Regions from separate parts of the Bacillus sp. P4_E1 genome, predicted to be linked through region 3. Evidence: riboswitches for the same ligand, from Rfam matches in the RefSeq annotation. Region 3 holds a riboswitch; each other region holds the start of a gene.
The links. A riboswitch is a leader RNA that binds a small molecule or an ion and turns the genes downstream of it on or off. The one in region 3 is predicted to bind S-adenosylmethionine.
Positions count from the first base shown of each region.

Region 1: linked by a shared signal. The riboswitch ahead of AC1DS7_RS04495 (sugar ABC transporter substrate-binding protein) and the one ahead of AC1DS7_RS08835 (Na+/H+ antiporter NhaC family protein) in region 3 are both predicted to bind S-adenosylmethionine.
Region 2: linked by a shared signal. The riboswitch ahead of AC1DS7_RS02765 (bifunctional O-acetylhomoserine aminocarboxypropyltransferase/cysteine synthase) and the one ahead of AC1DS7_RS08835 (Na+/H+ antiporter NhaC family protein) in region 3 are both predicted to bind S-adenosylmethionine.
Region 4: linked by a shared signal. The riboswitch ahead of metK (methionine adenosyltransferase) and the one ahead of AC1DS7_RS08835 (Na+/H+ antiporter NhaC family protein) in region 3 are both predicted to bind S-adenosylmethionine.

Region 1 is NZ_JBFUIV010000003.1:25,864-28,068, forward strand. Features, by position in the region: gene AC1DS7_RS04490 (sugar ABC transporter ATP-binding protein) at 1-238, opposite strand, end outside; gene AC1DS7_RS04495 (sugar ABC transporter substrate-binding protein) at 235-1,347, opposite strand; SAM riboswitch class I at 1,435-1,540, opposite strand; gene AC1DS7_RS04500 (NCS2 family permease) at 1,633-2,205, opposite strand, start outside.
Region 2 is NZ_JBFUIV010000002.1:117,580-119,784, forward strand. Features, by position in the region: gene AC1DS7_RS02760 (chloride channel protein) at 1-838, opposite strand, end outside; SAM riboswitch class I at 1,158-1,262, shown strand; gene AC1DS7_RS02765 (bifunctional O-acetylhomoserine aminocarboxypropyltransferase/cysteine synthase) at 1,354-2,205, shown strand, end outside.
Region 3 is NZ_JBFUIV010000005.1:74,077-76,281, forward strand. Features, by position in the region: gene gltP (glutamate/aspartate:proton symporter GltP) at 1-567, shown strand, start outside; gene AC1DS7_RS08830 (ribonuclease FAU-1 family protein) at 636-1,154, shown strand; SAM riboswitch class I at 1,275-1,380, shown strand; gene AC1DS7_RS08835 (Na+/H+ antiporter NhaC family protein) at 1,475-2,205, shown strand, end outside.
Region 4 is NZ_JBFUIV010000011.1:66,383-68,587, forward strand. Features, by position in the region: gene metK (methionine adenosyltransferase) at 1-1,011, opposite strand, end outside; SAM riboswitch class I at 1,181-1,302, opposite strand; gene pckA (phosphoenolpyruvate carboxykinase (ATP)) at 1,531-2,205, shown strand, end outside.

The DNA of each region.
Region 1 (2,205 bases), on a different contig from region 3:
CATGCTTTTTTGCATCGCGTGGTGAAGTAAAGGAAATAGACTGATTATCAATTTTTATATTCCCAGCAACTGGTTGAATTTCACCAGTTGCTATTTTTAGTAAAGTACTTTTTCCTGCACCATTCATTCCTAGTAAAGCGTGAACTTTTCCTTTTTGTATGTTAATAGAAACATTTTCTAGTACAGGGGTAGAGATGTGATAAGAATGTGTAATGTTTTGAAGAGAGAATGTCATCATTTTTTCTCCTTCTCTAATTTTTTCATCCAAGGTGAATATGCATCTTTCGAGTCTCCCCAACCGTTTATATGTTTTGATAATTGATCCATCGTTATATTTTCTTGTGGCAAACTATTTTTCTTTACTAAGTAAGGTTCTAGTGAATAAATATCTGGCGTTTGTTCACCAGCGATTTTCTTGTATAAGAAACGCACTTGAACTTTACCGACTTCAGCTGGATCGGTTGCAGCCGTAGCAGTCCAAGGTGAATTTTCTTTTTGCATGAGTTGTAAATCTTCATTACTTAAGTCAATGCTGTATACTTTTATATCTGTACGACCAGCTTGTTCGAGTGCTTTGACGGCCCCCTTAGCAAACTCATCCCACGAAGCGAAAATAGCTTGTAAATCACCTTTTTTCGGATATTTTTTTAGTAAAGCCTCTACTTGTGTTTGCGTATCAAGTGGTGTGTTATTACTAGCGGTACCAAAGCGTGCAACTTCTTTTATATTTGGATAACGTTTATAAAAAGCATCAATGATAATATTGCGACGTTCCATTGGGGCAAATCCGCCAACCCATACGACGGCGATATTCCCTTGTCCATTCAAATCTTCCGCTAACGTTTTTAATGATTTCCATGCAAGACTATAGTCATCTTGATCAATAATCGTTACGCCTGGTAAGCGTAGGTCGTTATCAAATGCAACTACAGGAATATTCGCTTGTAATGCTTTTTCTACTCCGGGTTTTAGTGCTTCAGAGCGACCGTGATCAATTAAAATACCATCAACTTTTGAATTAATAGCAGTATCTAGATTTGTTGCCATTTTTGCTAAATCATTATCAGAATTGTAGACTTGCACACTGCCGCCGAATAGCTCGACTTGTTTTTTGACACCCTCAATATATTGAGAGGAAAAAGTTCCGATGGACATTTGCATAATTAATGCGATTTTTAATGGCTTTTTTACTTGGCTTGGAATTTCTGTTTGTAAATGATTTGCTGCTGTAGTAGTTTCTTTCTTCACCGTTTGTTGCTTTTGTGAAGAGATAGCATCTTGTTCATTTGTGCAAGCTGTTAATGCGAGTAAGAGAATAATGAGTACGGTGGAACATAATTTTTTCATAAAAAAATCCCTCCTAAATTAAGAAAAGAGAGGAGGGAGTGAAAATAAAAACGTCTTTTCATATAGAAAAGACGTCTTATCATATTACTCTTATCTTTCAACACAATGTGTTGTAAGAATTAGCACCGTGCCCATAAATGGGTCGGTTGCCGGGCTTCGTAGGGCTCATCCCTCCACCTGCTCTTGATAAGACATCGAATATTCAACTATTTCGAATTATTCCATAAGTGTATGCTGTTGTCAAATGTTTTTTTGTAAATAAAAAATCCCTCTTTATGAGGGATTTTAATGTGGTAAGAAAACTAATTGATAAGCGAACAAGATCCCGAATAAATACACAAGTGGGTGAACAGCACGGAATTGTCCTTTTGCCACTTTCATAAGTGGGTATGAAATAAATCCAAGTGCAATACCTGTTGAGATACTTGATGTAAGTGGCATGCTTAAGATTACTAAAAATGCTGGGAATGCTTCATCGAATGTATCCCAATCGATGTGGCGAACTGAGCCCATCATAAGACTACCAACGATAATTAGTGATGGTGCTGTAATAGCTGAAACGCCAGAAACAGCGCTCACTAACGGTCCGAAGAATGCTGCTAATGCAAATAGAACAGCTACTGTAACAGTTGTTAAACCTGTACGACCACCAGCTGCAACACCAGCAGATGATTCAATGTAAGCTGTTGATGGTGTTGTTCCGAACATAGCTCCAATTGTTGCTGAGAATGAGTCAGATAGAAGAGCTCGTCCTGCTTTTGGAAGCTTTCCATCTTTCATAAATCCACCTTGTTGTGCAACGCCAAGTAGTGTACCTGTTGTATCAAATAGTGTAACAAGGAAGAATGAGAACACAAC
Region 2 (2,205 bases), on a different contig from region 3:
GGAGAAAAGTTCCTGTAACTCCTAATAAAATACCGCCTATAATTCCAAGTGATACTTTGTATTCCCTGAAGGGGTGGATTAATTTCTCTAATGCGAATTCTAATTTGAAATAAAAGAAACCAACTATAGCACCAATGCTAGCAAGTGGTAGAAAGGCGACCCATTCATTAAGAGCAAGAGACCCTTCCCCGAAATCAACAATAAAGGATCCACGATTATCGAGTTTACTAAGTAATAAGTAAACGGAAAAACCGGCAAAAGTGGTAGCTAAATATACAATTGCTTTTTTTCCTTTAGAAAATTCGTTAATTTGTTCACCCTCATTTTCATTCGGAGCTAAGTAACCGAATAATGGTGCATTAAAAATTACACTTAAAGTAGCACCAATTCCAACCTCTGTTAGTTCATTCATTCCCTTTAAAGCAAAATTAAAGCGATCTCCTACCCATGTACAAAGTCCACCGATAATTCCAACAAGTGCAGCTTCTGGTCCTAAACTAGCTCCAAATATTAAAACGATAATCGCAGTTAAAGTAGCTTTATGTACAAAACGGTATTCAATTCTACCTGTTTTTTTATATTCAACCATCACTTCCGGCATAAGACGTGGATATGTACCGAAGTATTTTTGTGTGAAACCAACGAGGATACCACCGATGATTGTTACACAAATGGTGTAATAAGGGGGAGAAGAGAAAATAGTAGGTAAGTATCCCCAAATAAAGTGAATTCCGATATTTATTGTAACTAAAAATAACCAGACCGTGGCTCCTACTATAGAGCCTAAAAGAAGGCCATATAGGACGAGTATATAGTGCATGTCCTTTTTATTTGTCATGTTGTACCTCCGTTATGTAAGTTTTCATGTAGAAAGGATTAAATGTGCTAGTGTGAAATGAATTGAATATATATAGTATCTTTTTGAGGGTTTGGCTTATTCAATATATTGAAATCTCATGAAAATTTGAAACGAACGCGGTTAAACCACTTATTTAATTCTATATATTGATCGGAGTTTTTAAAAGGTCTTTTTCAAATGAATATGGAATATATTTCTTTTATTGTTTATATTAAATTCCTCACATTTAATTTGGAACATTCAGAAAAACTGTTTGACATTAGGAAATTATTGCTATAAAATCAACGGTAATTGCATAGTCTTATCAAGAAAAGGTGGAGGGACAGGCCCGATGAAACCTTGGCAACAGCCGTATAACGGAATTGTGCCAAATCCTGCAGGTAATAATCCTGAGAGATAAGAAAGAACCTTAGAGCGTGTTTTCAAACTGCTCCTTTCTTGTTTTCAGGGAAGGGGCAGTTTTTTATTTTGCATAAAAGAAAGGAGAATGAGAGATGGGAGAATCATGGGGGAAAGGAACGATTTGTGTGCAAGGTGGCTATACGCCAAAAAATGGTGAACCGCGTGTTTTGCCACTTTATCAAAGTACAACGTATAAATACGATACGTCAGATGATTTAGCGGCACTATTTAATTTAGAGGCAGAAGGATATATATATACGCGTATTGGAAATCCTACTCTAGCTGCATTTGAGCAGAAGTTATCAGATTTAGAAGGCGGTGTAGGGGCTGTTGCAACAGCTTCTGGGCAGGCAGCCATTATGCTTGCGGTTTTAAATATTTGCAGTAGTGGAGACCATTTGCTTTGTTCTTCAACTGTTTACGGAGGAACGTTTAATTTATTTGGAGTGAGTTTGCGAAAGCTGGGCATAGATGTTACGTTCTTTAATCCTAATTTAACGGCAGATGAAATTGCGGCACTTGCTAATGATAAGACAAAACTCGTTTATGCAGAGTCGTTAGGAAATCCAGCAATGAACGTTTTGAATTTCAAAGAACTTTCAGCAGCAGCAAAAGAATTAGAAGTACCTTTTATCGTTGATAATACATTAGCGACGCCTTATTTATGCCAGGCGTTTGAACATGGGGCAAATATCATTGTCCATTCTACAACGAAATATATTGATGGCCATGCAAGTTCTCTAGGCGGGATTGTAATAGATGGAGGGAACTTCGATTGGATAAATGGAAAATACCCTGAGCTTGTCGAACCTGACCCGAGTTATCATGGCGTAAGCTATGTTCAAAATTTTGGAGCAGCAGCGTATATTGTGAAAGCACGCGTTCAGTTATTAAGAGACTACGGAAACTGTATGAGCCCATTCAATGCATATATTAGCAACATT
Region 3 (2,205 bases):
GTTGTATTAGGACTTACAGCGAAAATATTTGGAATAAACATTTTCCAATTCTTTAAGATTTTAAAAGACGAGCTGATCTTAGCGTATTCTACAGCAAGTTCAGAAACGGTTTTACCGAAAATTATGGAGAAAATGGAGAAATTCGGTTGTCCGAAAGCAATTACATCTTTCGTTATTCCAACAGGTTATTCATTTAACTTAGATGGATCAACTTTATATCAAGCAATTGCGGCAATTTTCTTAGCGCAAATGTACGGTATTGAATTATCCATTACACAACAAATTACGTTATTACTTGTATTAATGGTTACATCAAAAGGTATCGCGGGTGTACCGGGCGTATCATTCGTTGTATTATTAGCAACACTTGGTACAGTAGGTATTCCAGCTGAAGGTTTAGCGTTTATTGCAGGTATTGACCGTATTCTTGATATGGCTCGTACAGCAGTTAACGTTGTAGGTAACTCTTTAGCGGCTGTAGTTATGTCTAAGTGGGAAGGTCAATATGACGCTGAAAAAGGACAAGCCTATTTAAAAGAGATATCTGAAAAGGGTCAAGCAGCTTAATTATAATATGAACAAGCTCTCACATAATATGTGGGGGCTTTTCTATATATAGAAGAGGAGCGGACGTAATGAAACGTAAATATGGTGACGGTTCTTCGTGGAAGCGACTAATAGAGAAGGATTATAGGGTTAAGCAAGTAGAGGATGGAATGTTAGGAATACTGGACATAAAAAAAGTGAGAGAACCTAGTTATAAAGAATACAATGGTAAACAGCTTTGCATTGCAGGTGATGGGTATACATGGATGCAATATTTTATAAACGGGGAAAACTTTGCAATTACAGCTATGTTAGACAATCAAAAACAATTAGTACAATATTATATCGACGTGACGAAAGAATATAAAATAGACGAGCGTGGTTTACCTTATTTTGATGATTTATATTTAGATGTAGTATTGTTACCGAACGGTGAGATCTATGTACTGGATGAAGACGAGTTAGAGGATGCCTATAAAATTGGTGATGTTACAAAAGAAGAATATGAGTTAGCATGGAATACAACAAAATGGATTATCGCGACGATAAAAAATAGAAAATTTTATTGGATCTCAATATTGGATAAAGAAATCGAAAAGTTAAAATGATTGGTTTATTCATATTTTTGTATAATTACCAAAAAAATCTATACAAAAAATAATTGACTTTTGTTTTGTAAGCGAGTAAAGTTAGGAAAGAAATTATTATTAAAAAATAAATATGAAACCTTCTTATAAAGAGAGGCGGAGGGACTGGCCCTACGATGCCTCGGCAGCGGACTCGATTTCAGAGTGCTGTGCCAAATCCAGCAAGCATGTGCTTGAAAGATGAGAAGAGTGTTTCTTATAGATGTATAAGACCTCTTCTCATCGGAAGAGGTCTTTTGTTGTTCATTAGAAAAGGTTGAAAACTAGGGAGAGATGATACTTTGAAAGAAACGAGAGGAAATGGTTTAGCGTTATTACCACTTGGAATATTTTTGGCGCTATTTATTGGTTCTGGAATTATTACAGGTGATTTCTATAAATTGCCGATACTTGTAGCAATTTCAATTGCCGTAGGAATTGCTTTAGTGATGAATCGTAAGGAAAGCTTTAATGTGAAAGTAGAACGATTTGCTAAAGGTGCAGGAAACCCTGATATTATGATTATGGTATTAATTTTTGTACTTGCAGGGGCGTTTTCTGAAACAGCAAAAGGAATGGGCGGAGTTGATTCCACTGTTAACTTAGCGTTATCTATTTTGCCACCAGGATTTATCGTTGCTGGAATTTTTGTTATAGGGGCATTTATTTCATTAGCGATGGGAACTTCAATGGGAACAATTGCAGCACTAGCACCGATTGCTGTAGGTATTAGTGGGCAAACTGATATCTCAATAGCACTTGCGATGGCTACTGTTGTGGGCGGAGCGATGTTTGGTGATAATTTATCATTTATTTCAGATACGACAATTGCTGCTGTTCGTTCACAAGGAACAGAAATGAAAGATAAGTTTAAAACGAACTTTTTAATTGTATTACCAGCCGCTATTATTACAATTGTACTATTAGTAATAATTACTTTAGGAAGTGATACACAAGTTAAAGCCCATAGTTTTGACTGGATAAAGATTTTACCGTATGCAGGAGTACTTATTACAGCACTACTTGGCTGGAA
Region 4 (2,205 bases), on a different contig from region 3:
TTCAGATACTTTACCAGTGCCTAATGTATCAACTGAAATTGATACTGGTTGTGCTACGCCAATTGCGTATGCAAGTTGTACTTCTGCTTTGTCAGCAAGACCAGCTGCTACGATGTTTTTCGCAACATAACGAGCTGCATATGCTGCAGAACGGTCAACTTTCGTTGCATCTTTACCAGAGAATGCACCACCGCCATGGCGAGCGTATCCACCGTAAGTATCAACGATGATTTTACGTCCTGTTAAACCAGCATCACCTTGTGGTCCACCAATTACGAAGCGGCCAGTTGGGTTAATGAAGAATTTCGTTTCTCCATCCATTAATTCTGCTGGAACTACAGCTTTAATTACGTGCTCTTTTAAATCGCGATCGATTTCTTCCCACGTAACATCTGGATGATGTTGTGTAGAAATTACAATTGTATCCACACGTACAGGTTTACCATTTTCATCATACTCAACTGTAACTTGCGTTTTTCCATCCGGACGTAAGTATGATAATGTGTCATCTTTACGTACTTCAGTTAAACGACGAGCTAATTTGTGAGCAAGCGAGATTGGAAGTGGCATTAATTCTTGTGTTTCATTACATGCGAAGCCAAACATTAAACCTTGGTCTCCCGCACCAATTGCCTCAATCTCAGCGTCAGTCATTTGACCTTCGCGTGCTTCTAGTGCTTGGTCAACACCCATAGCGATGTCAGCAGATTGCTCATCGATAGATGTTAAAACTGCACAAGTTTCTGCATCGAATCCGTATTTTGCGCGTGTGTAACCAATGCCTTGAATTGTTTCACGAACGATTTTTGGAATATCTACGTAAGTAGAAGTCGTAATTTCCCCCGCTACCAATACTAAACCAGTTGTTACAGTTGTTTCACAAGCTACACGTGCATTTGCGTCCTTTGCTAAGATCGCATCTAAAATTGAATCAGAAATTTGGTCACAAATTTTATCTGGATGTCCTTCAGTTACAGACTCAGATGTGAACAGATGACGTTTTTTTGTCATGTGGTAAACCTCCCTACAGTAATTGTATATATTGTACGGAACTCATCCTTAATTTGCCACAAACTGCGACATACATTTATTCTCCCACACAAGCATACAGAAAAACCTTTCCTACTTAACATAGAGGAAAGGTTTAATTTGCTACTTGCATACTGCTTTTTGCCCTTTGCTCTTATCGTTCGAGACCGTTAGCCTCGCACAGGTTTTAGCACCTATTCACCTGTATTTACCACTACAAATGAGGTTGCTGGGCTTCATCGGGCCTGTCCCTCCGCCAGCTCGGGATAAGAGAGTATCCGTCCCAACCTATACTAAAGAAATGATATTCATTTGTCAATTAATATTCACATTTTCCTGAAAGTTTTTCTCAATACCCATAGAATGAAATATTAATAGGGAAATGATACATTCACACAAACAAAAATAAATAAATAGTATACATTATTTATATAATTGTGTTATACTATTGATGGGGATTACGAGAAATATTTCATTAAATGAAAAGGATGGTATATAAATATGAGTACTGTGAATGTCCAAATTGGTTTACATGAATTATTGAACGGAAGCAATGCACAGATTCAATTAAGTGTTCCGCAATTAGTGGAAAAAGTATTAATGCGAAACGAAGGGAAATTAACTTCTACTGGTGCCGTTTCTGCTTCAACAGGAAAATACACAGGACGTTCTCCTAAGGATAAATTTATTGTGAAGGAAGCATCGGTTGCTGACAAAATTGCTTGGGGAGCCGTGAACCAACCGATCTCTGAAGAACATTTTAATAAATTATATATAAAAGTTTTAGAATACTTAAAAGAAAAAGAAGAGTTATTCATCTTCAAAGGATTTGCTGGCGCTGATCGCAACTATCGCCTACCAATTCAAGTTGTTAACGAATATGCATGGCATAATTTGTTCGTACATCAATTATTTATTCGTCCAAATGAAGAAGAATTAGCAACTCACGAATCAGAGTTCACAATTGTTTCTGCACCAAACTTCAAAGCAGATCCAGCAATTGACGGTACAAATTCTGAAGCATTCATTATGGTTTCATTCGAAAAACGTATCGTACTAATCGGTGGTACAGAATACGCTGGAGAGATGAAAAAATCAATCTTCTCTATTATGAACTTCTTACTACCTGAACAAGACATTCTTTCTATGCACTGCTCTTCAAACGTAGGCGAAGAA